DNA from 4 places in the Arthrobacter sp. STN4 genome. Region 3 is predicted to be linked to each of the others. Evidence: riboswitches for the same ligand, from Rfam matches in the RefSeq annotation. Region 3 holds a riboswitch; each other region holds the start of a gene.

Region 1 (5,729 bases), on a different contig from region 3:
CGTCCCGGTGTTCGCCCATCAGCGCCTTGTTGGCGGTCAGGCGCAGCAGCGGAACCAGCGCAAAGGGGATGCCGAAGCTCAGCACCACCTGGCTGACGATCAGCGCCCACGTGGGGTCGGTGCCGATGGTCAGCAGGACGATGGCCGGGACCAGGCTGACCACGCGCCGTGCCATGAGCGGGATGTGGACGTGGAGCAGGCCGTGCATGATGGCGGCGCCGGCGTACGCGCCCACGGAGGTGGAGGCCAGGCCGGAGGCCAGCAGCCCGACGGCGAACACCACGCCGACCACCGGGCCCAGGGTGGCGGCAATGGCCGCATGGGCGCCCTCAATGGTGTCGGTGCCGGGGACCCCTCCCAGCGTGGACGCGGCGAGCAGCAGCATGCCGATGTTGACGGCCCCGGCCAGGAGCAGGGCTGAGACCACGTCCCAGCGCGTGGCCCGGACAATGCGGCGCAGGGACTCCGGCGTGCGGCGGGCCCCGGTGTGCCGGTCCTTGGCCAGCTGGGAGTGCAGGTAGATGGCGTGGGGCATCACGGTGGCGCCGAGCATCCCGGCGGCCAGCAGGAGGCTGTTGCTGCCCTCGAACCGTGGCACCAGGCCGGAGACGACGCCGGCCGGATCCGGCGGGCTGAGCACCAGCCCGGCCAGGAACCCCACGGTGATGACGACCAGCAGGAAAATGATGATGGTTTCAAAGTGGCGCTGCCCATGGCGGTTTTGCACGGCCAGCAGCGCCATGGAGGCGACGCCCACGATCACCCCGCCGACGGGCAGCGGCACGTGGAAGAGCAGGTTCAGGGCTATGGCGCCGCCCACGACCTCGGCCAGGTCCGTGGCCATGGCCACCAGTTCCGCCTGTGCCCAGTACAGCCGGCGCCCGGCGGTGCCGAACCGCTTTCCGAGCAGTTCCGGCAGCGACCGGCCGGTCACCACCCCAAGCTTGGCGGACTGGTACTGCACCAGCATGGCCATGAGGTTGGCCGCTACCAGCACCCACACGAGCAGGTAGCCGTAGCGGGCGCCGGAGGTCAGGTTTGCGGCGACATTCCCGGGGTCCACGTAGGCGATTGCCGCCACGAAGGCAGGGCCCAGAAGAAAAAGCCCCCTGCCGCGGTCGCGCCGCGGCAGGCGCTTCCTGGCAGTGCCGGTCTCCAGCAATTTCCGCCCCTTCGCTAGCCCTAAACCCCAAGTTTAGGTATGCCGAAATTCTAGCGCGGCCAGGGGCCGGGTGTCGAGGGGACGTCACGCAGGCGCTGCTGGGTGTGGGCGCGCCAGGTCTGGCAGAAGTACGGGAGCGCCAGCTCCTGGCCGGGGGTGTGGCCCAGGTGCTCGAACAGGTACCAGCGCAGGTTGCCCAGCACCTTGGCGCGGATGGCGGCGTCAGCCTTGAGGTAGTAGCTGCGCGACTTGGCCAGCTCCAGCAGTTCTTCCGGGGTGACGGCCTGCTCCCACCGGGTCCCGTGCACGCTGAGGCCGTGGAATTCGGGACCGACATGCGGACGGAAACCGGGCTTGTGGACGTCGCCGGCATGCATGATCCGCGACAGCCGGTGCACCCAGGGCACGCTGACGTCCAGCTGGTTCCAGACCAGTCCCAGGACGCCGCCGGGGCGCAGGACCCGTGCCATTTCCGTGCTCGCCGCCAGGGGATCGCACCAGTGCCAGGCCTGGGCGGCCACCGCCAGGTCGATGGACGCCGCGCCCAGGCCGGTGTCCTCGGCCGTGCCCTGCCGCACCGCGACGCCGGGCAGGTTGCGGCGCAGCTGGACGAGCATGTCACCGGACGGGTCGACGGCGCTGACCCGCCAGCCGCGTGCGGCCAGCAGGTGGGTGTACTTGCCGGTCCCCGCGCCTACGTCCAGGGCGTCGCGGACGTCGAGGCCGGCGGCCAGCCACGCCAGCGACTCGCCGGGGTAGCCCGGGCGCACCTTGTCATAGTGCTCCCCGCCCTCCTGGAAGGCGCCGGCCAACTCGAGCCGCCGCACGTCGTCAAAAACCGGTCCGCCCGCGCCTGCCATTGTCCTCCGCCTGTTTGCTTGTGCCGATTCCGCCGCTCCACTCTACCGCGGCGGAAGCGTTCGACGGCGGGCTCAGCGGGTGGAGCAGGGGGCGGCACCGGCCGTGCCGGGCGTGTTGGGCGCCCAGGAGGGGAAGCTGCGGGTGTCGTTGGCGGGCACCCAGCGTCCGGCGTCCACGACGTAGTCCCAGCCCAGGCCGTCGCGGAGCAGGGCGGCCACGCCGTCAATGAGCCGGTCGGCGTCGGTGCGGCGGGAACCCACCCCGAAGCTGGCGCGCAGCGAGCCCGAGGCCAGGCCCACCCGGCGCAGCAGGGGGTGGGCGCAGAACCTGCCGTCCCGCACGCCCACGCCGTGCTCGGCGGACAGGTAGGCCGCGGCCAGGCCGGCGTCGTACCCCTCCACGGAAAAGTTGACGACGCCGATGGTGCCGCTGCCGGGGTACGAGCCGGAGTCGGCGAACAGTTGGTGGACGGTGACGCCGTCGAGCGCCTCCAGCCCGGCCACCAGGTGCGAGCGCAGTTCCTGCTCGTGGGCGTGCCACGTTTCGGCATCCAGGGCGGCCAGCACCTCGGCGGCCTTCGCCAGCGTGGCGGCGCCGAGCACATTGGGCGAACCGGCTTCGTGGCGGGCCGGGCCGTCGGTCCAGAGCACGGACTCCAGCCGCACGTCCTTCACGGCGCCGCCGCCGGCCAGGTGCGGGCGGCCGGCGTCGAGCCAGTCGGGACGGCCCACCAGCACGCCCGCACCAAACGGGGCATAGAGCTTGTGGCCGGAAAAGGCCACGTAGTCGATCCCGTCGCGGGCCAGGTCGAGGCGCCGGTGCGGGGCCAGCTGGGCGGCATCGACCACGATCCGCGCACCGTGCCGGTGGGCCAGGGCCGCGAGCTCGGCGATCGGCAGCACCTCGCCGGTGACGTTGGAGGCGCCCGTGACGGCCAGCAGCACCACGTTGCCGGCACGCAACTGCGTCGCGACCCGGCCCAGGGTGGACTCGAGGGTGTGTCCGGCCACCACGGAGCGGTGCGGCAGCCCCTGCCACGGCAGCAGGTTGGCGTGGTGCTCGATGTCCAGGTACAGCACCTCGCCATGGTCGTTGGAAGGGCCCCCGGTGCGCCCCTGCCCCGCCAGGAGCGACTCCACGCAAGCTGCGAGCAGGTTCAGCGAATCGGTCGTGTTGCGGGTGAAAATGACGGTGTCCCCGGGGCGTGCACCGACGAAGTCGGCCACCGTGCGTCGGGCGTTTTCGTATAGTGAGGTGCTGACCTGGGAGGCAAAGCCGGCGCCCCGGTGCACGCTGGCGTAGTACGGCAGCACCTCGGCCAGGTGCGCGGCCACCTCGTCCACGGCCGGCGCCGACGCCGCGTAGTCCAGGTTGGCATACCTGGCGGTGCCGCCGTGGATCAACGGCGCTGCCAGGTCGCGGCCCGCCACGGGCAGCAGGGGTGCGTCGGAAAGGCGGGCTGTTTCAAGGGTTGCAGAACTCATGGGGGCTCCCAAAAGGAAGGGACCATTCCGTCGCGGCGAAGCCGCCGGGAACGAAAAAATGTCCGCGCTTGCCAAGACCGTTCCGGCCTGGCCAGGTCGTCACCCGGGGCACCCCGCCGCGAAAGGAGGGTTGCCGGCCAGCAAACCGGGGTTTAGCGCTGGCACTCGTGACCTATGCCCAAAAGGCTAGCCCAGCCGCGGCAGCGTGCGCATTTGTTACGACACATTGCTGCGGCTCGTTGGGGCGGGGCTGCAACCCGCATTTGCTGCACCACCGGTTCGGGCCGGCGGGTTCCAGCCCTCATTTTCCCAGCCATGGAATTCGGCGGTGCAGATGGGGCGACTTGTGCCCCGTCGGGGCATTCGGCGGTGCAGCACATGCGGGCAAGCCCGGCTGCAACCCGCATTTGCTGCACCACCGGTTTGGCGCCTGGGTTCCAACCCGCATTTGCTGCACCACCGGTTCGGGCCGGGCCCGCGACCGGCCGCTGTGCAACAACCTGCGCGGGTGCCGGGCCGCTTAGGAGAGGAGGTCGTCCCAGCCGGGGTTTAACCGGCGCAGCACCTCGGTGTGCAGGATGGAGTTGGTGGCCAGGGCGTTGCCACCGAAGGGGCCGTCCACTCCGTCCAGGGAGGTGAAGCGGCCGCCGGCTTCGGTCACGATGGGCACCAGGGCGGCCATGTCGTACAGGTTCAGTTCGGGCTCGCAGGCAATGTCCACGGACCCTTCCGCGACGAGGCAGTAGGACCAGAAATCGCCGTAGGCCCGGGTTCGCCAGACGTCGTCGGTCAGGCCCAGGAACTCCTCCCGGTTGCCGCGGGCCGCCCAGCCGGTCAGCGAGGAGTAGGACAGGGACGCGTCGGCCAGCTCGGAGACGTTGGAGACGCGGATGCGCGTGGCGGACGCGAGCGACTTGCCCGTATACGCGCCCGTGCCCTCGGCCGCCCACCAGCGCTTGCCCAGGGCGGGGGCGCTGACCACGCCCACCACGGGCCGGCCCTCGTCCACCAGCGCAATCAGCGTGGCCCAGACCGGCACGCCGCGCACAAAGTTCTTGGTCCCGTCGATCGGGTCGATGATCCACCGGCGCGAGCCGTGGCCGCTGCTGCCAAACTCCTCGCCCAGCACGGCATCGCGCGGGCGCACCCGGGACAGCTGGCTGCGGATGGATTCCTCGGCCGCCTTGTCCGCGTCCGTGACCGGGGTCAGGTCCGGCTTGGTTTCAATCTTCAGGTCAAGGGCCTTGAAGCGTGACATCGTCAGGGAGTCGACGGTGTCAGCCAGGACGTGGGCCAGGCGGAGGTCGTCATTGTACGTCTGGGGTTGGACAGTCATAGGCAACACGCTATCGGTAGATGGGGCCAAAGTGCGGGATGACGCCCTCCACCCGCATGTGCGCTACGCCAGGGTGCCAAGCTCCTTGGCCTCGGCGCGGCCCTCGGTGCGGGTGCTGGTGCCCAGCAGGCGGCGGAGGGACGCGAGCCGGGCCGGGCCCGCATCCCCGGCATGGCCGCCGGCCACCCAGGCGTCCAGCCCGCAGTTGACGGCGGCGTCGTCGTGCTTGCAGCCGCGTTCGCAGTCGTCGGTGCCGGGCTCCAGGTCCGGGAAGGCATGCAGGATCCGGTCCGCGTCCACGTGGGCCAGCCCGAAGGAGCGGATGCCGGGGGTGTCGATGATCCACGAGCCGGCCTCGCCGTCCTGCAGCCGCAGCGCCAGGGCGGAGGAAGAAGTGTGCCGGCCGCGCCCCGTGACCGCGTTGACGCCCCCCGTGGCCCGTTGCGAACCGGTCAGGGCGTTGACCATGGTGGATTTGCCGACGCCGGAGTGGCCCACCAGCACGCTGACCCTGCCGTCCAGGTGCCCGCGCAGTTGTTCGACGGCACCCCCCGCCAGGAGGGCGGAGTCGCCGTCGTCGCTGCGGGCGTCAATGGCGGAGGCGGCGTCGGGCGCACCGGCGGAGGCCGTGCGGCTGATGATGACCGTCATGTCCAGGTTGTCATAATTGGCGAGCAGCCCGGACGGGTCCTTGATGTCCGCCTTGGTGATCAGCAGGATGGGGGCAATGCCGGCGTCGTAGGCGGCCACCAGGGCGCGGTCGATGAAGCCAGTGCGAGGTTCCGGGTTCGCCGCCGCCACGACGATGACCAGCTGGTCGGCGTTGGCCACCACCACGCGCTCCACGGGGTCGGTGTCGTCCGCGCTGCGGCGCAACAGGGTGCGG
Region 2 (5,729 bases), on a different contig from region 3:
CGTGCCGCCGTCGGGCAGTTGTGCCTACGCTCAAGTGACAAGGGCAGGCGACGCCTGAAACCGGGGCACGCAGCCGCGTCCAGCGGCTGGTGCCCCAGTGCCCCGCGGACACAAGGAAGTGGTGATGAGGATGGAAACAACTGAGGCCGTAACGGGGCTGCGCACCGAACAACGGCTGGGCCTGTTGCGCCAAATGATCCTGATCAGGACCTTTGAGGAAGCAATACTGCGCGAATACCACGCAGACAAGAGTCCGGGCTTTGACATTGGAAAGGGCCTGGTCCCCGGTGAAATGCACCTCTCGGCAGGGCAGGAACCGGTGGCTGCCGGGCTGTGCGCGCACCTGGAAACCGGTGACGCGCTGACGGCAACACACCGCCCGCACCACCTGGCCATTGCCAAGGGCATGGACCTGCGGTCGCTGGCCGGGGAAATCTTTGGCCGCGAATCGGGGCTGGGCCACGGCCGCGGCGGCCACATGCACCTTTTTGACCCGTCCATCCACTTTTCCTGCTCGGGCATTGTGGCCGAGGGATTCCCGGCGGCACTAGGGCAGGCGTTCGCGTTCCAGCGGGCGGGCACCAACAGCGTTGCCGCCGCGGTGGCGGGCGAAGGGGCTGCCAACGCCGGCCCGTTCCACGAGTCGCTGAACCTGGCGGCGCTGTGGAAGCTGCCGGTCATCTTCGTCATCGAGGACAACGACTGGGGCATCTCCGTGGCCCGGGACGCCTCCACTGCGGTGCCGTCCAACGCCGTCCGTGCCGCCGGCTACGGCATGCCGGGCATCCGGGTGGAGGGGAACGACGTCGAAGCGGTCCACGCCGCGGCCGGCGAGGCCGTGGCGCGTGCCCGCGCCGGCGGCGGGCCCAGCCTGATCGAAGTGCACACCCTGCGCCTCTGGGGCCACTTTGAAGGTGACGCCCAGGGGTACCGGCCCGAGCTTGCCGGCGTCCCGGACAAGGACCCCATCCCGGCCTACCGGCAGCAGCTGGGCGACGCCGGGCTCCTCAGCGACGCGGACGCCGCCGCCATGGAAGGCGAGGCGCGCACCCGGGTGGAGGACGCCGTCGAAAATGCCAAGGCCTCGCCAACGCCCAACCCGGCCGAGGCACTCAAGTACGTCTTTGTGGAAGGAGAATAGCCATGGGTGCAACATCAAATGCGACGGCGGCCCAAACGTCCCTGCCGGTGGAACCGGACGCCGGGACGCGCCGGCTGAACACGGCCAAGGCCCTGCAGGAGGCCATCGGCTCGCAAATGGAGCAGGACGATTCCGTGTTTGTGATGGGCGAGGACGTGGCAGCCTACGGCGGCATCTTCTCCTCCACCACGGGGCTGCTGGAGAAATTTGGCCCGGACCGGGTCATTGACACGCCGATTTCCGAGTCCGCGTTCATCGGCCTCGGGATCGGGGCGGCAGTGGAAGGCATGCGGCCCATTGTGGAGCTCATGTTCGTGGACTTCTTCGGCGTGTGCATGGACCAGATCTACAACCACATGGCCAAGATCCACTTCGAATCCGGAGGCAATGTCAGGGTGCCGATGGTGCTCATGGCCGCGGTGGGCGGCGGCTATTCCGACGGCGCGCAGCACTCGCAGACGCTGTGGGGGACGTTCGCGCACCTGCCGGGCATGAAGCTGGTGGTCCCCTCCAACCCGTACGACGCCAAGGGGCTCATGACGGCGGCCATCCACTCCGACGACCCCGTGGTGTACATGTTCCACAAGGGCGTCATGGGGCTGGCCTGGATGGCGAAGAACAAGCGCTCCATCGGTGCCGTGCCGGAGGAGGACTACGTGGTGCCGATCGGCAGGGCCAAGGTGGTCCGCGAAGGCACGGACGTGAGCATCGTGACGCTGTCCCTGTCCGTCCACCACAGCCTGGATGTGGCGGAGAAGCTGGCGGGGGAGGGCATCAGCGTCGAAGTGCTGGACCTGCGCTCGCTGGTGCCGCTGGACCGTGAGGCAGTCATCGCCACCGCAGCCAAGACCGGCCGCGTGGTCGTCGTGGACGAGGACTATGAATCGTTTGGCCTGTCCGGGGAAATTGCGGCCACGATCACCGAACACGACCCCACGCTGCTCAGGCACTTCAGCCGGGTCTGCGTGCCGGACGTGCCCATTCCCTACGCCCGCGAACTGGAATATGCTGTGTTGCCAACGGCCGCACGCATTGAGGCCGCAATCCGGACGGCGGTCACTGCATGAAGGAAATCCTGTTCCCCATGATGACGGGCGACGCCTCCGAACCCGGCGTGCTGGCCACCTGGTACGTTGCCGACGGTGACGCGGTGGCCGAAAAGCACCTGCTCGCCGAGGTGGCCATTGACAAGGTCGACGCCGAGATCTACGCGCCTGAAGCCGGCACCGTCCGGCTGCGGGTGGAGGAAGGCGACGAGGTGGCCCAGGGGGCGGTGATCGCGGTCATCGAGTAGCCTGGCGCCCTCCCCGCCGCGGTAGCCTGCCATCGGGCTGCTGACACCTCAAGGAGAACACTCATTTCAGCCACGTTTAACCACACCATCATCGCCTCGCGGGACCGCGAGGAGTCAGCGCGCTTTTACACCGGGCTGCTCGAAGCGCGCCCGGTCCCTTCATGGGGCCCGTTCACCAACATCCTCCTGGACGGCGGCGTGATGCTGCAATTTGCCGAACCGCCGGTGGAGATCCAGATGCAGCACTACGCATTCCTCGTGGACGACGCACATTTTGACCGCGCCTACGCCCGCCTGGTGGCCACGGAAGTGCTGCACTGGGCTGACCCGCAAATGACGCGGCCGTACGAGACGAACACCGAGCACGGCGGGCGGGGTGTTTATTTCAAGGACCCTTCCGGGCATGCCCTGGAACTCATCACGCGCCCGTACCTGTGACGGGGCTACTGGACGGCGAGCCGGAAACCGATCCGGTGCCCGGACCGCACGCCGGTCTGCGCCACGGTGACCACCAGGGTGCCGATTTCCGGGATCCACTGCGCCGGGCGCACGGCCCGGGCAAGCGCATCGAGCAGTTCGGCCGGTTCGGCGGACCAGTACTGGCGGTGGCCGCCGGGGGTGAAAAAGGTGACGGAACCGAGGTTGGTGTCCACGGCGGGGAGCACCGGGATGCCCTCGGGCCGGCGCCGGGCGGCGGCTTGGGCCCCTGTGGCCGGCTGCGTCCGGGAGGTGCGGTGGGTGCGGTTGACGGAAGTAATGGTCATGGTCATTGCCCTTTGGAAGTGCTCTTGCCCGTGGCCGGTTGGCCGCGGGCCGCTTCCTCATCCGAGCCACCCTGTGAACATGGGGTTGGCGTGCGACCAGTCGGAGCTTGGTGTCGCATCTCTTGAAGCTGGCACCACACTAGCCGTTTAAGGCATGACGGCGCGGGGCGGCGTAATAAATTACGCCGCCCCGCGCCTTAGTGCATGTCGCGGGTGGTCGATCCCGTGGAGACTTGGGCGTCGGACCTGCCAAGACCCGGCTACCGGGCCTTGGTCAGCGCCTCGATGGCGTGAACATTGGAATCGCTGGCGGCTGCCGCGGGCTGCCTGACCCACGTCTCACGGACTTGGGCCGTTGTCGAAGATCGCGACGCACCGGTCCGGGGGCGAGGACCAAACGACCCGGATGCGTCCGGTATCGGCTCGCTCGCCTCGACCCAGCGATTGTCGCAGTCAGAAGAGTGGCCGTGTGGACGGAAATCTTGTCCCGTACAAGGCTCGTTCACCGGGCATTTTTGCGGGCGGGGTCTACGGGAATCCGCCAGCCACGGAAGTCCGAAGATTTCCAAGTGAGAACATTTCGCTCGCTCCTGCACCGCTGCCCGACCGGCTTACGGGACAGTCCGAAATGCCTATCCGGACGGACCCCTTCCGGGTGCTTGCGAGGATAGGACGGCGGGGGATCGCTACCTGTTGCCCAACTCGGAGTAACCGATCACCCGCGCGTAAGCGCCGCCATTACCCGCGTTTGCGCACTGTCTCGATCCACACCCGCAGCGACCAACGCACGATCCAGGCGGTCGCTATGGACACTCAGTACCCCGAACAATAGGTGCTTGATCCCGACGTGATCGGAATGAAGCTCCCGCGCGGTGCGCTGCGCCGCCTTGAGGACCTCCAGAGACATGCGGGTGAACGGCAACGATTCTGAGGTGTCCTGCGGACCAGCGGAGGCGAAACGCATTATCGCATCACGCACTTCATCCGGCCAGACGCCCAGCGCCGTCTGCACCGTGTTCGGATATGCGTGCAAAAGCCCTAATAGTAGATGCTCGGGAGCGATGTACGCGTCATGCATCATTGCCCTTGACTCTTCCTGAGCAAGGACCACCGCCCGCCGGGCACCGTCGGTGTAATTCCCAGAAAACTTTGAACCGCTCATGCCCTGAAGCGTAGTCTTCGCGGCGCGCCGGCACCACGGGCGCGCCTCCCCCGGAGGAGGATCTCCTAGCCCGGCCGCTAATCGAGCAGCGGCCGTGTCAGGCGTTCCCGCTGACGGTTCGTCATACCGGCAGCTACGCAATGGGGCATGCGGGCCCGCCTCGGTCAATCGTGAAGTTGTTCAGTCGGGTGTTCTGCGATCAGTAGCGCCTTCTCGAGGTAGGCCTCCCAGTCGTTTCCGGCGTTCGTGCGGATCCAATCCACGAGCTTTGGGACGTCTGGATGCGAGGTGAGTGCTTTGATGAGCTTTCCCCTCCTGCCGATGTTTTGGGTGCTTGCGAAGGTCAAGTACTCGTTGAGCGTGTCTCGGACGGCCCATTCGAAACTGTCGACAATCGCATCGTCTACGGGCGGAGGTTCTTCGCCGTGCACTGCGGCGGAGCGCACACGAGAGTACAGGAACCAGGTGGCGTTCGGTTCCCGGAATCCGCCGGACACGACGTGGCTCAGGACGAGCTGCCGGAAGGCCAGCATGTCTGCCTTGAGCCCCTCGGACGTGTCGCCAAGTAGTGCTTCGAGGGCAAAGAATGAGGTAAAGGAGCGCGATGAGTGGTTCGTCGGCGAACCGAGCGCGTTCCATCCAGCGAAGTGCCAGATCGGCCTTCTTGTGGATGTCTGTCATGGGGGTCGCTGACATCGTCCAGACTGGCCGGTTGCTTATGCTGTCGAGGCTGGACGGCCCCAGTGTAAGTTCGTACGCGATATCGCCGCGGGATCGCCATCCGGACAAATTGTTGCTGAAGGCGTAGGCGACGGCAGGTCGAAATCTGAGCTGGCGGTCGTTGATCCCGTTGTGGTCACGCAGCCCAACGCGCGCGACACGGAGGGCATGCGCTAGGAGAGTCTGTGCTCTCTCGGCCATTTTTCCGAGGTTGGTGCCCGTGACGGGGATCGCGGCCACGCAGCCGATGGGCGGCGCGAGATCGAACCACGGCGCGGTTGTGGTTGGAATGCTTGAGTCGGTGACGGGCAGGAGTTGCAGCCCGAGCAACATAGCGGGGGCGTCGATGGCCAGATATTCGATTGGGAGGAAACAGACGAGCTCGAGCAGTTCGCGGGAGTGCTTCGTGATGTACTGCTGAACCTGATCGGTCTCGGGGTCAGCCCAGGCCCGGGCGATGAAATCCTGGAGCGTGTCGGTCGACTTGTCCATGTGCTCGAAGCTCGGATCCCGCTCGAGTGCTTCCTCTAACCCGTTCATCGCATCGACGACAGCTTGAGTCACAGCCAGCATTTTTGATTCTGGACGAACGAGATCAAGCGGAAGGCGGAAACTCATCGAATGGTCGTCCTCGGCACTGCTCTTGAC
Region 3 (5,729 bases):
CGCCAGCCTGGCCGAGATCCGCGAGGGAAACTCCTACGAGATCTGCCTGACCACGCAACTGGAGGCGCGCACCCCGTTGCCCGTGGACGCGTGGGACTGCTACCGGGCGCTGCGCCGCCGCAGCCCGGCCCCGTTCGCCGCCTTCCTGCGGTTTGGTGGCACGGCCGTCTGCAGCACCTCGCCGGAACGGTTCCTGCGCATCGACGCGGCCGGGCTGATGCGCGCCGAACCGATCAAGGGCACGCGCCGCCGCGACCCGGACCCCGCCGTGGACGCTGCGCTCAAGGCGGACCTGTCCCTTTCGCGCAAGGACCGGGCCGAAAACGTGATGATCGTGGACCTGCTGCGCAACGACCTCTCGCACAACGCCGTGCCCGGCACCGTGACCGTGCCGCGCCTGTGTGCCATTGAAAGCTACGCCACCGTGCACCAGCTGGTCAGCACGATCGAGGCGCAGCTGGCCCCGGGCAGTTCCCGCGCCGAGGCCCTGGCCGCTGCCTTTCCTGCCGGATCGATGACGGGGGCGCCGAAAATCAGCACCATGGCGATCCTGGATTCCCTGGAGGCGGGCCCGCGCGGCATTTATTCCGGCGGGATCGGCTATTTTTCGCTGAACGCCGCCATGGACCTGTCCGTCACGATCCGTACCCTGGTCCTCCAGGACACGGACGACGGCGGCACGCACCTGTCGCTGGGCGTCGGCGGCGCCATCACGGCCGACTCCGACGACGACGCCGAATGGCAGGAGCTCCAGGCCAAGGCCTACGGCGTGCTGTCCACCCTGGGATCGGAGTTCCCGGGCTGACGGCCCGCCGCGAGAACCGCCCGGGAGACGGCGGGTCCGGTGTTCCCGCAGGCTGCGTAAAGGAGACCGAAAGGCCGCCCGCGGCCGCCGGTCGGATAGCAGCCAAGGGAATGCCGGCCCGCCGCGAGAACCGTCCCGGAGACGGCGGGTCCGGTGTTTCCGCAGGCTGCGTAAAGGAGACCGAAAGGCCGCCCGCGGCCGCCGGTCGGATAGCAGCCAAGGGAATGCCGGCCCGCCGCCAGTACCGCCCGGGAGACGGCGGGTCCGGTGTTCCCGCAGGCTGCGTAAAGGAGACCGAAAGGCCGCCCGCGGCCGCCGGTCGGATAGCAGCCAAGGGAATGCCGGCCCGCCGCCAGTACCGCCCGGGAGACGGCGGGTCCGGTGTTTCCGCAGGCTGCGTAAAGGAGACCGAAAGGCCGCCCGCGGCCGCCGGTCGGATAGCAGCCAAGGGAATGCCGGCCCGCCGCGAGAACCGTCCCGAACCCGCCGTCCGGACCCGAAGCTACTGCAGCGTGGCCGTCAGGCGGGCCACGTTGTCCACGTAGCGGGCCAGGACGGGCCGGGTGACCCATTCGTGGAGCTGCAGCTCGCGGGAAACGGCCCGGTATTGTTCCTCGACGGCGTGCATTTCCTGCACCAGTTCCTGGTCGATCATCATGACGGACACTTCCAGGTTCAGGGAGAAGCTGCGCATGTCCATGTTGGAGGAGCCGATCACGGCCACATCGGCGTCGACCGTGAAGTGCTTGGCGTGGAGCACGAGGGGCTTGGGGTAGAGGAAGATCCGCACCCCGGCCTTCAGGAGGGCCTCGTAGTAGGACCGCTGGGCGTGGTGGACCAGGAACTGGTCGCCCTTCTCGGAGACGAACAGTTCCACCACCACCCCGCGCTGGGCGGCCGTGGTGATGGCGTAGAGCAGGGAATCGTCCGGGACAAAATAGGGGCTGGAGATGGTGATGCGTTCCTCGGCCGAATACAGCAGCGTGTTGAACAGGCGCAGGTTGTTTTCCGTAACAAAGCCCGGGCCGCTGGGCACCACCTGGCACAACACCCGGCCGTCGAAGGAGTCCCAGTGGTGGACGGCCAGCTGGGTTTCCAGGCTTTCCTCGGTCTCGCTGGACCAGTCGGTGGCGAACATGACGTTCAAGGTACCCACGATGGGCCCCTCGAGCCGGGCCATGAGCTCCACCCACTTGCGCCCCACCTTGGCGTTGCGCTTGCTGCGGTAGGACGGTTCAATGACATTTTGGGAACCCGTGAAGGCGACGCGGCCGTCCACCACCAGGATCTTGCGGTGGTTGCGCAGGTCCGGGCGGCGCCACTGGCCCTTCACCGGCATCAGGGGAAGCATGCGCCGCCACTGGATTTCGCTGGCCTTCAGCCGCCGGATCATGTCCCGGTAGCCCGGCACGCGCAGCGAGCCGATGTGGTCAAACAGCACCCGCACCCGGACGCCGCGGGCCGCCGCGGCCTCCAGTTCCCGGAACAGCCGTTCGGTGCAGGAGTCGGAGCTCATGATGTAAAACTCGGCGTTGACGAAGTCGTGGGCCTCGCTTACGGCGTCGGCCATGGCGTCCAGGGACTCCTGGTACCCCTCGATCAGGTGCACCGAATTGGCGCCCAGGGCCGGGAAGGAACCCAGGTTCCGGTTCAGCTCCACGGCCAGGTTGATCCACGACGGCCCGTCATAGGGTTTCACCTGCGCGGCAATCCCCCGCGTCCCTTCCACCACGCGGACGTTGACGGCCTCCTGCATCTCCCGCCGGCGCCGCGAGAGCCGGAAGTTGCCGAACATCAAAAACAGCGCCAGCCCGATGTAGGGCAGGAAAAAGATGCACAGCAGCCAGGCCATGGCGGTGGTGGGGCGGCGGTTGCCGGGGATGATGCCCAGCACCGCGATGCGGATCCCCAGGTCCACGACCATCAGCAGCACCGAAAGCCAGGCAGGGCCGGCGGGAAGGCTGAAGGCTGTCCAGATCAAGCAGTGCCTCCTCGTTGGGCGCCCATGACGCGTCAGGTGACCTTAGCCTACCGGCTCGCGGCGCCCCGGCCGGGCAGGAAAGCACCGGTGCCGGGCACTAAGCTCGAGCCATGACTGTTTTGGTGTTCCTGGACCCCTCCCATCCCGACGGCCGGCTCGCCGACGCCGAGGCCCCCGCCCTCCTGGCCACGGACCAGGGCGCCACCCGCGGCGACGGCATCTTTGAAACCCTGCTGGCCGTCAACGGCGCGCCCCGCAAGGTCCAGGCGCACCTGCACCGCCTCGCCACGTCGGCACAGTCCCTGGCGCTGGAGGTGCCCGACGCCGACGCCTGGCTGCGCGCCATCACGACGGCGGTCGACGCCTTCGCGGCCGCCTCGCTCCAGGTGCCCGACGAGCACGGCAACACCAACATCGTCATCAAGCTGTTCGCCACCCGCGGCCCGGAGGGGGCCGACACCCCCACGGCCTGGGTGCAGGCCGCCGCCGTCCCGCCCGCCCTGGCCGGGCAGCGCGCCAAGGGCCTGGACGTGATCCTGCTGGACCGCGGCTACGACAGCACCGTGGCCCACCGGGCACCGTGGCTGCTGTTGGGCGCCAAGACGCTTTCCTACGCCGTCAACATGGCCGCCCTGCGCCATGCGCACGCCCAGGGCGCCGACGACGTGATTTTCACGAGCAGTGACGGACACGTGTTGGAGGGGCCGACGTCGTCCGTCCTCTTGGCGCACGTGCAGGACGACGGCGGCGCGCCCGTCAAGCGGCTTGTCACACCCAACCTGGACAGCGGCATTTTGCCCGGCACCACCCAGGGCGCCTTGTTTGCGGCGGCGAGGGACGCCGGCTGGGAGCTTGGCTACGGCCCGCTGGTGCCGGCGGACCTGCTCGACGCCGACGCCGTCTGGCTGGTTTCCAGCATCCGGCTGCTGGCGCCCGTCAACACCATTGACGGCACGGAGATCGGGACGGCGGACGTCCGGGCCCGGCTGACGGCCGAGCTCAGCGCGCTGCTGGCGCAGGTGCACTGACGCCCCGAAGGCCGCCGGGACGTCATGTTGCGCCACATTTCCCCGGCGGTTCGACCCGCAGCCAGGGGCGGTATGTTAGTTTTCAAGTGAGTAACGAGTTCCAGCGCCAAGCCCTGACTTGCTGGACGGCAACCCTCTGTCTCGGCGGGGTGCCTCAGGTGACTACTCGGCAAACCCGGCCACCCACGGCTGCGGCTTGCAAGCGCGAACTGCCCGCGGCGTGCCCGGCCCCTCCGGCCCTCCCACCGCCCGGTACCCGCTTGCAGGCGCGGCCACCTGCTTTGAGGAGTACCCATGAGCGTTGACGCACCCCCGCTGGCCTACCGGCTGATCACCGGCCCGGATGACAGCTCCTTTTGCGAGCGGATCTCCGCCGCCCTGGCCGAGGGCTACATCCTGCACGGAAGCCCTGCAGTGACCTTCAACGGCACGTCCGTGATTTGCGCCCAGGCCGTGGTCCTCCCCCACGCCGTGGCCGCCTCCGACGCCGCCATCGCCAACGCCGTCTCGCAGCTGGAGGACCCCGAGGAGTTCGACGGCGAGGGCATCGCATGAGCTACGCCGGCGACCTGGCACCCGCCCAGGCCTGGGACAAGGTGGCCGCCGGGGCCGTCCTGGTCGACGTGCGCACCGACGGCGAATGGGCGCACATCGGCGTGCCGGACCTGTCCGCACTCGACGCCGAGCCGGTCTTCATCCAGTGGAGCCATGCGACGGGCCGGCCCAACCCGGACTTCCTGGCCGAACTGCAGCAGGCAGTCCCCGCCGGCAGGGAACTGGTGATCCTGTGCCGCTCCGGCGCCCGCTCCATTGCCGCCGCAGAGGCAGCCACGGCCGCCGGATACACGGCCTTCAACGTGCTTGAGGGCTTTGAGGGCGTGCCGGACGGCTACGGGGACAGGATTGTCAACGGCTGGAAGAACCGCCGCCTGCCCTGGAAGTAACCGCCCCGCACCCTCAGAACCCGGCCCCACCAGCGAAAGCTAAGGACACACACTTGAGCAACTTTAATAAGCACGCCGCCACGTGGGCGGAAGACACCCAGGCGGTCCGGGGAGGGCTGGACCGGACCAACTTCCAGGAGACGTCCGAGGCCATCTTCCTGAACTCCGGCTTTGTCTACGAATCTGCCGAACACGCCGAGGCCTCCTTCACCGGCGGGGTGGACCGGTTTGTGTATTCACGCTATGGCAACCCGTCGGTGGCCACGTTCCAGGAGCGGCTGCGCCTGCTGGAGGGCAAGGAGGCCTGCTTTGCCACGGCGTCGGGCATGTCCGCCGTCTTTACCGCCCTGGGCGCGCTGCTGGGTGCCGGGGACCGGGTGGTGGCTTCCCGGTCCCTCTTCGGTTCCTGCTTCGTGATACTCAATGAACTGCTGCCCCGCTGGGGCGTGGAAACGGTGTTTGTGGACGGCCCGGACCTGGACCAGTGGCGCGAAGCCCTGGCCGTGCCGACCACTGCCGTGTTCTTTGAGTCGCCATCCAACCCCATGCAGGAGATCGTGGACATCGCCGCCGTCTGCGAGCTGGCCCATGCCGCGGGCGCCCAGGTGGTGGCGGACAACGTGTTCGCCACGCCCCTGCTCCAGCGCTGTGGCGACTTTGGCGCGGACGTCGTGGTGTACTCGGGCACCAAGCACATCGACGGCCAGGGCCGGGTCCTCGGCGGAGCCATCCTGGGCACGAAGGACTTCATTGACGGCCCCGTGAAAAACCTGATGCGCCACACCGGCCCGGCCCTGTCCGCGTTCAACGCCTGGGTGCTGACCAAGGGCCTGGAGACCATGGGCCTGCGTGTCAGCGCCTCCTGCGCCAGCGCCCTGGCCCTGGGTGAATTCCTGGAAGCGGCGCCGCAGATCAGCTGGGTCAAGTACCCGCTGCTGCCCTCCCACCCGCAGTACGAGCTGGCCCGGAAG
Region 4 (5,729 bases), on a different contig from region 3:
GCATGAGGGCCGAGGCCGAGCTCAAGCGGCAGCTGGATGCCCTCGATGCCGCCCGCCGCGCCGGCCAGGTCACGGCCGAACAGTACGCAGCCCACCGCGAAGCGATCTTCAAAAACTTCTAGGCGCCGGCCGCGTCCCGGCCCGGGAACCGCCCGGCGCCAGGCCCGGCGGCCCCGCCGGACTACTCCGCGAAGAAGGACTCCCGGAGCAGTTCGCCGACGGCGCCCACCTCGGTCAGGAAGCCGTCGTGGCCGATGGCGGAGTCGATGTGGCGCACCCGGACCTCGCCGGGAAGGGCGGCAGCCAGTTCCGCCGACTGCGCCGGGAAGTACAGCCGGTCGCTGCTGACCGCTGCCACCAGGAACTCCACGCCCTCGGTGCGGGCCAGGGCCTCGCCCAGCGTGCCGCGGCCGCGCGTGACGTCGTGGCTCATGAGCGCCTCGGTGATCGCCACATAGCTGTTGGCGTCGAAGCGGGTGACCAGCTTGCGCGCCTGGTGGTCCAGGTAGCTTTCCACCTGGTACCGCCCCTCCACGGAACCCCCGGCGGCAGGCCGCAGCCGGGCGTGCCCCAGCGGGTCCTCGCCGGGCTGCACGGAGCGCCCAAAGCGGGCACCCATCTCCTGCTCCGACCTGTACGTGATGTGGGCAATCCGCCGGGCCAGCCCGAGACCCAGGACGGGCGCCGCGCCGTCGTAGTAGTCCCCGCCGGCAAAGTTCGCGTCCTGCCGGATGGCCAGCACCTGCGCTTGGGCAAAGGCGATCTGTTCGGCCGTGCTGGCCGCGCACGCCGCCACGACGGCACAGCGCTGAACCCGCTCGGGGAACGTCACGGCCCATTCAAGGGCGCGGGCGCCGCCCATGGATCCACCGATCACGGCGTGCCAGGCGGTGACGCCCAGGGCATCGGCCAGCCGCGCCTCGGCGTGGACCGAGTCGCGGATCGTGACGAAGGGGAAGCGTGAGCCGTAGGGCGCGCCGTCGTCGGCAATGCTGGACGGGCCCGTGGTGCCGTAGCAGCCGCCGAGCATGTTTGCCGCCACCACAAAATACTTGTTGGTGTCGACCACGGCGCCGGGACCGACCAGGCCCTCCCACCAGCCGTCCTCCTCGGAGTCGCCGCGGCTGACGTGCGTGCTGCCGGTGAGGGCATGCTGGATGAGGACGGCGTTGCTGCCTGCGGCGTCCAGCGTGCCCCAGCATTCGTAGGCCACCGTGACGGCAGGCAGTTCGCCCCCGGCCTCCAGCGGCAGGCTGCCGATGTTCACGCTGCGCAGCACGCCGCCGCCCTGCCCGACGGCGGCAGACCAGGGGCTGCCTCCGGGGCCGGGCGTTCCGGGGTCGGTGTCCGGGCTAAACACGCTGTCCTCCGCAGCCGTCCTTTCCATGGCACTCACGCAGTTTTGGCTGCGCGGAATCCGGCCTCGAGATCGGCGATGATGTCCTCAACGCCTTCCAGCCCGACGGACAGGCGGACCAGTCCGGGGCGGACGCCGGCGGCGAGCCGCTGCTCCTCGCTCAGCTGTGCATGGGTGGTCGACGCCGGGTGGATCACCAGGGAGCGCACGTCGCCGAGGTTCGCGACGTGGGAGTGGAGCTCCAGGCCGTCCACGAAGCGGCGGCCGGCGTCCAGCCCGCCCTTGATGTCAAAGGAGACGATGGCGCCGGTGCCCTTGGGGCTGTACTTGCGGCCGCGCTCAAACCAGGGGCTGGAGGGGATGCCGGCGTAGGCAACCGCCTCGACGTTTTCGTTGGCCTCGAGCCATTCGGCCACCTTCACGGCATTGCTGACGTGGCGTTCCACGCGCAGGCTCAGCGTCTCGATGCCCTGTGCGATGAGGAAGGCGTTGAAGGGGGAAATGGCGGAGCCGAGGTCGCGCAGCAGCTGCACGCGGGCCTTGAGGATGTAGGCCAGGTTTGCCCCCAGGGCGCTGCCCACGCCGAGGTCACGGGCGTACACCAGGCCGTTGTAGCTTTCGTCGGGGGTGTTGAAACCGGGGAACTTCTCCGGGCTGGCGGCAAAGTCGAACTTGCCGCCGTCGACAATCACACCGCCGATGGCGTTGCCGTGGCCGCCCAGGTACTTGGTGGCGGAGTGGATCACGATGTCCGCACCCCATTCCAGGGGGCGGATCAGGTACGGGGTGGCCAGGGTGTTGTCCACGATGAGCGGCACACCGGCGTCGTGCGCGATGGCGCTGATGTTTTCCAGGTCGAGCACGTCCTGGCGCGGGTTGGAGACCGTCTCGCCAAAGAACGCCTTCGTGTTGGGCCGGACGGAGGAGCGCCATTCGTCCAGGTTGTCCGGGTCGGAGACGAAGGTGACCTCGATGCCAAGCTTCTTCAGCGTGTGGGCCAGCAGGTTGAAGGTGCCGCCGTAGACGCTGGGGCTGGAGACGATGTGGTCGCCGGCCTGGGCGAGGTTCAGGATGGCAAACGTCGTGGCGGCCTGGCCGGAGGCGAGCAGCAGGGCGCCGACGCCGCCCTCCAGGTTGGCGACGCGCTGTTCCACGGCGTCGGAGGTGGGGTTGCCGATGCGCGTGTAAATGGGCTCCAGCTCGGAAAGCGCAAAGCGGGCAGCAGCGCTCTCCGTGGAAGGGAACACGAACGACGTCGTCTGGTAGATCGGCAGCGCCCGGGCGCCGGTGGCGGCGTCCGGCTCCTGGCCGGCATGGATCTGACGGGTTTCAAAGGACCATGCGTTGCTCATGGTGAGCTCCTTACACACTAGAGGCCGTCCAAGTATGGCCCCGCCTGGTCCGAGGGACCGACGGGGGCCGGGCTTGGAAGTTGCGGCCCGCGCTTGCGTTGGGGCCGGCTGGCCCAACGCCTGGTCTTCACCCGGGGCACCCCGCCGCGGAAAGGAGGGTTGCCGGCCTGCGAGCCGGGGCTTGTCGCAGGCACTCATGACCTGCTACCAGTGTGCGAGACCGGCCCGCAAAGCTGCAACATTATGACGGTTATATGACCCCTGCGCGAAGATGTGCTGGACTTTTCGCGCCAAACCTGCACGGTGCCGAACATGTGAAGCGCCCCGGTGTGGTCACTTCCCCAATCCCGCACGGCGCAGGGCCTCGGCCATGGCGGTGGCCGCCGGCCGGGCCTGGCCGGACCCCTTGGCCTGGCGGGAACCCTCGGCCGGCCGGGCCTGGCGGGGTCCTGCGGCCTTCGCCTCGTCATCCAGCCGCAGGGTCAGCGAGATGCGCTTGCGCTCCGGCTCCACCTCGAGCACCTTCACGCGCACCACCTGTCCGGACTTGACTACGGTGTGGGGGTCGGAGACGAAGGAATTGCTCATGGCCGAAACGTGGACCAGCCCGTCCTGGTGCACGCCGATGTCCACGAACGCGCCGAAGGCCGCCACGTTGGAGACGGTGCCCTCCAGGATCATGCCGGGGTAAAGGTCGGTGATCTTTTCGATGCCCTCGGTGAAGGTGGCCGTTTCAAAGCGGGGGCGGGGGTCGCGTCCGGGCTTCTGCAGCTCGGCCACGATGTCCTTTACGGTGGGCAGGCCGAACGCGCCCTCCACAAAGGCCTGCGGGTCGACTGTTGCCACGGCAGCCACGCCGCCGGAGATTTCCGCCTTGTCCGCACCCACGGCAGCCAGGATTTTCCGCGCCACCCCGTACGCTTCGGGGTGCACGCTGGAGGCGTCCAGCGGCTCCGCTCCCCCGGTGATGCGCAGGAAGCCGGCGCACTGTTCGTACGCTTTGGGGCCCAGCCGGGCCACCTTGAGCAGTTCGCGGCGCTTGGTGAACGGGCCGTTTTCGTTCCGGTGCGCCACAATGTTTTCACTCAGCAGGGTCCCGACGCCGGCCACCCTCGCCAGGAGCGCGGGCGAGGCGGTGTTGAGGTCCACGCCCACGGCATTCACGCAGTCCTCGACGACGGCGTCCAGCGAGCGTTCCAGCTTGGCCGGGGTGAGGTCGTGCTGGTACTGGCCCACGCCGATGGACTTCGGGTCGATCTTGACCAGTTCCGCGAGCGGGTCCTGCAGGCGGCGGGCAATGGAGACGGCGCCGCGAAGGGAGACGTCCATGCCGGGCAGCTCGGCCCCGGCCAGGGCGGAGGCCGAGTAGACGGAGGCGCCCGCCTCGGAGACCACCAGCTTGGCGACCACGCGGCCCGGGTTGCGGCGCTTGAGTTCGGCGAGCAGCTCGACGGCCAGCTTGTCGGTCTCGCGGCTGGCCGTGCCGTTGCCGATGGCGATGAGCTCCACCTGGTGTGTTTCAGCCAGCGCCACGAGCGTTGCGAGGGCCTCGTTCCAGCGCTTGGCCGGGGCGTGCGGGTAGATGGTGTCCGTCGCGGTGACCTTGCCGGTGCCGTCCACCACGGCCACCTTCGTGCCGGTGCGCAGGCCCGGGTCCAGGCCCAGCGTGGCACGGTTGCCGGCCGGCGCGGCGAGCAGGACGTCGCGCAGGTTGGCGGCAAACACGCGCACGGATTCCTCCTCGGCGGCCTGGAACAGCCGCACGCGCAGGTCCACGGAGAGGCGGGTGAGGATGCGGGTGCGCCAGGCCAGACGGGCGCCCGTCATGAGCCAGGTGTCGGCGGCCCGGCCGGACCCGGTGATGCCGAGGGAGTGCGCCACGGCGCTTTCGTACCGGGCGCGTGCCTGGGCCTGGGCGTCGGCGTCGCGCGTGTCCGCCTCCGCCAGGTCCAGGGACAGGACGCCCTCCTTTTCCCCGCGCAACAGCGCCAGGACCCGGTGGCTGGGCAGCGTGTGCGGCGGCTGGGCAAAGTCAAAGTAGTCCTTGAACTTCTCCCCGGCGGCATCCTTGCCGGCCTTCACGCTGGAGCGCAGCCGGCCGGTCTTCCACAGCCGCTCGCGCAGCTCCCCCACCAGGGCCGCATCCTGGCCCGCGCGTTCGATCAGGATGGCGCGGGCGCCGGCCAGCGCGTCGTCGGCGCTTGCCACGGCATGGTCCGGGTTGAGGTACGCGTCTGCCACGACGGCGGGGGCCTGCGCAGGATTCTTCAGGAGCGAGTCAAGCAGCGGTTCCAGGCCCGCCTCCCGGGCGGCGTCGGCCTTGGTCTTGCGCGTGGACTTGTAGGGCAGGTACAGGTCCTCGAGGTCGGACTTGGTCGCGGCGGCCTCGATCGCGGCGCGCAGCTGTTCCGTCAGCTTGCCGAGGGCGTGGACGGACTCCAGCACGGTCTTCCGGCGTGCCTCCAGCTCCCGCAGGTAGCGCAGGCGCTCCTCCAGCTCGCGCAACTGGGCGTCATCCAGCGTCCCTGTCACTTCCTTCCGGTACCGGGCAATGAACGGGACGCTGGCGCCGTCGTCCATCAGTCCCACCGCGGCACGCACCTGGGCCGGGCGGACGCCCAGCTCCGCGGCGATGGCGGCGGCAATCCGGGCCTCCACGGCTGCGGCCCCGGGCAACCGCAGGGAGGGTTGGGCGGGCAAAGCGGAGCCGGGTTGGGCGGGGGAGGCTGGTGCTGAAGTATCGGTCACGGTTCAATTCTGCCCCACGTTTGTGCCCCTTCGCCCGCCCCGACCGTCAGACATCCCATGTGAGTTAGGTAACGCTAAGTCGAGAGGCCGATCACAAAGTGCCAAGATGAACGCATGCGAATGGACCACGTTTCTTACGCCTGTGAATCAGATGGATTGGCTGCCACCACGGAGCGGATCGCGACCGCACTGGGGGTCGAAGCAGTGCGCGGCGGGGTGCACCCCCGCTTCGGCACCCGCAATATGATCATTCCGCTCACCGACCACCATTA

Evidence for each region. A riboswitch is a leader RNA that binds a small molecule or an ion and turns the genes downstream of it on or off. The one in region 3 is predicted to bind S-adenosylmethionine.
Region 1: it holds a riboswitch for S-adenosylmethionine, as region 3 does, so the genes downstream of both, MMF96_RS02335 (aminotransferase class V-fold PLP-dependent enzyme) here and MMF96_RS12055 (DUF1737 domain-containing protein) in region 3, are expected to answer to the same signal.
Region 2: it holds a riboswitch for S-adenosylmethionine, as region 3 does, so the genes downstream of both, MMF96_RS10475 (hypothetical protein) here and MMF96_RS12055 (DUF1737 domain-containing protein) in region 3, are expected to answer to the same signal.
Region 4: it holds a riboswitch for S-adenosylmethionine, as region 3 does, so the genes downstream of both, MMF96_RS05135 (bifunctional o-acetylhomoserine/o-acetylserine sulfhydrylase) here and MMF96_RS12055 (DUF1737 domain-containing protein) in region 3, are expected to answer to the same signal.

What each region holds. Positions count from the first base shown of each region.
Region 1 covers NZ_JAKZGX010000002.1:33,949-39,677, reverse strand. Annotated here, with positions in the region: gene MMF96_RS02345 (Nramp family divalent metal transporter) at 1-1,162, opposite strand, end outside; gene MMF96_RS02340 (class I SAM-dependent methyltransferase) at 1,213-2,022, opposite strand; gene MMF96_RS02335 (aminotransferase class V-fold PLP-dependent enzyme) at 2,095-3,507, opposite strand; SAM riboswitch class IV at 3,567-3,680, opposite strand; gene hisN (histidinol-phosphatase) at 4,028-4,843, opposite strand; gene MMF96_RS02325 (ribosome small subunit-dependent GTPase A) at 4,907-5,729, opposite strand, start outside.
Region 2 covers NZ_JAKZGX010000012.1:24,981-30,709, forward strand. Annotated here, with positions in the region: gene MMF96_RS10455 (thiamine pyrophosphate-dependent dehydrogenase E1 component subunit alpha) at 131-1,141, shown strand; gene MMF96_RS10460 (alpha-ketoacid dehydrogenase subunit beta) at 1,144-2,208, shown strand; gene MMF96_RS10465 (biotin/lipoyl-containing protein) at 2,205-2,435, shown strand; gene MMF96_RS10470 (VOC family protein) at 2,523-2,873, shown strand; gene MMF96_RS10475 (hypothetical protein) at 2,879-3,199, opposite strand; SAM riboswitch class IV at 3,215-3,327, opposite strand; gene MMF96_RS10480 (Clp protease N-terminal domain-containing protein) at 3,915-4,361, opposite strand; gene MMF96_RS10485 (hypothetical protein) at 4,526-4,894, opposite strand.
Region 3 covers NZ_JAKZGX010000015.1:31,785-37,513, reverse strand. Annotated here, with positions in the region: gene pabB (aminodeoxychorismate synthase component I) at 1-805, shown strand, start outside; gene cls (cardiolipin synthase) at 1,308-2,729, opposite strand; gene MMF96_RS12060 (aminodeoxychorismate lyase) at 2,897-3,814, shown strand; SAM riboswitch class IV at 3,904-4,025, shown strand; gene MMF96_RS12055 (DUF1737 domain-containing protein) at 4,109-4,369, shown strand; gene MMF96_RS12050 (rhodanese-like domain-containing protein) at 4,366-4,758, shown strand; gene MMF96_RS12045 (O-succinylhomoserine sulfhydrylase) at 4,812-5,729, shown strand, end outside.
Region 4 covers NZ_JAKZGX010000004.1:150,763-156,491, reverse strand. Annotated here, with positions in the region: gene MMF96_RS05145 (hypothetical protein) at 1-122, shown strand, start outside; gene MMF96_RS05140 (homoserine O-acetyltransferase) at 182-1,387, opposite strand; gene MMF96_RS05135 (bifunctional o-acetylhomoserine/o-acetylserine sulfhydrylase) at 1,393-2,709, opposite strand; SAM riboswitch class IV at 2,794-2,911, opposite strand; gene MMF96_RS05130 (Tex family protein) at 3,043-5,409, opposite strand; gene MMF96_RS05125 (VOC family protein) at 5,572-5,729, shown strand, end outside.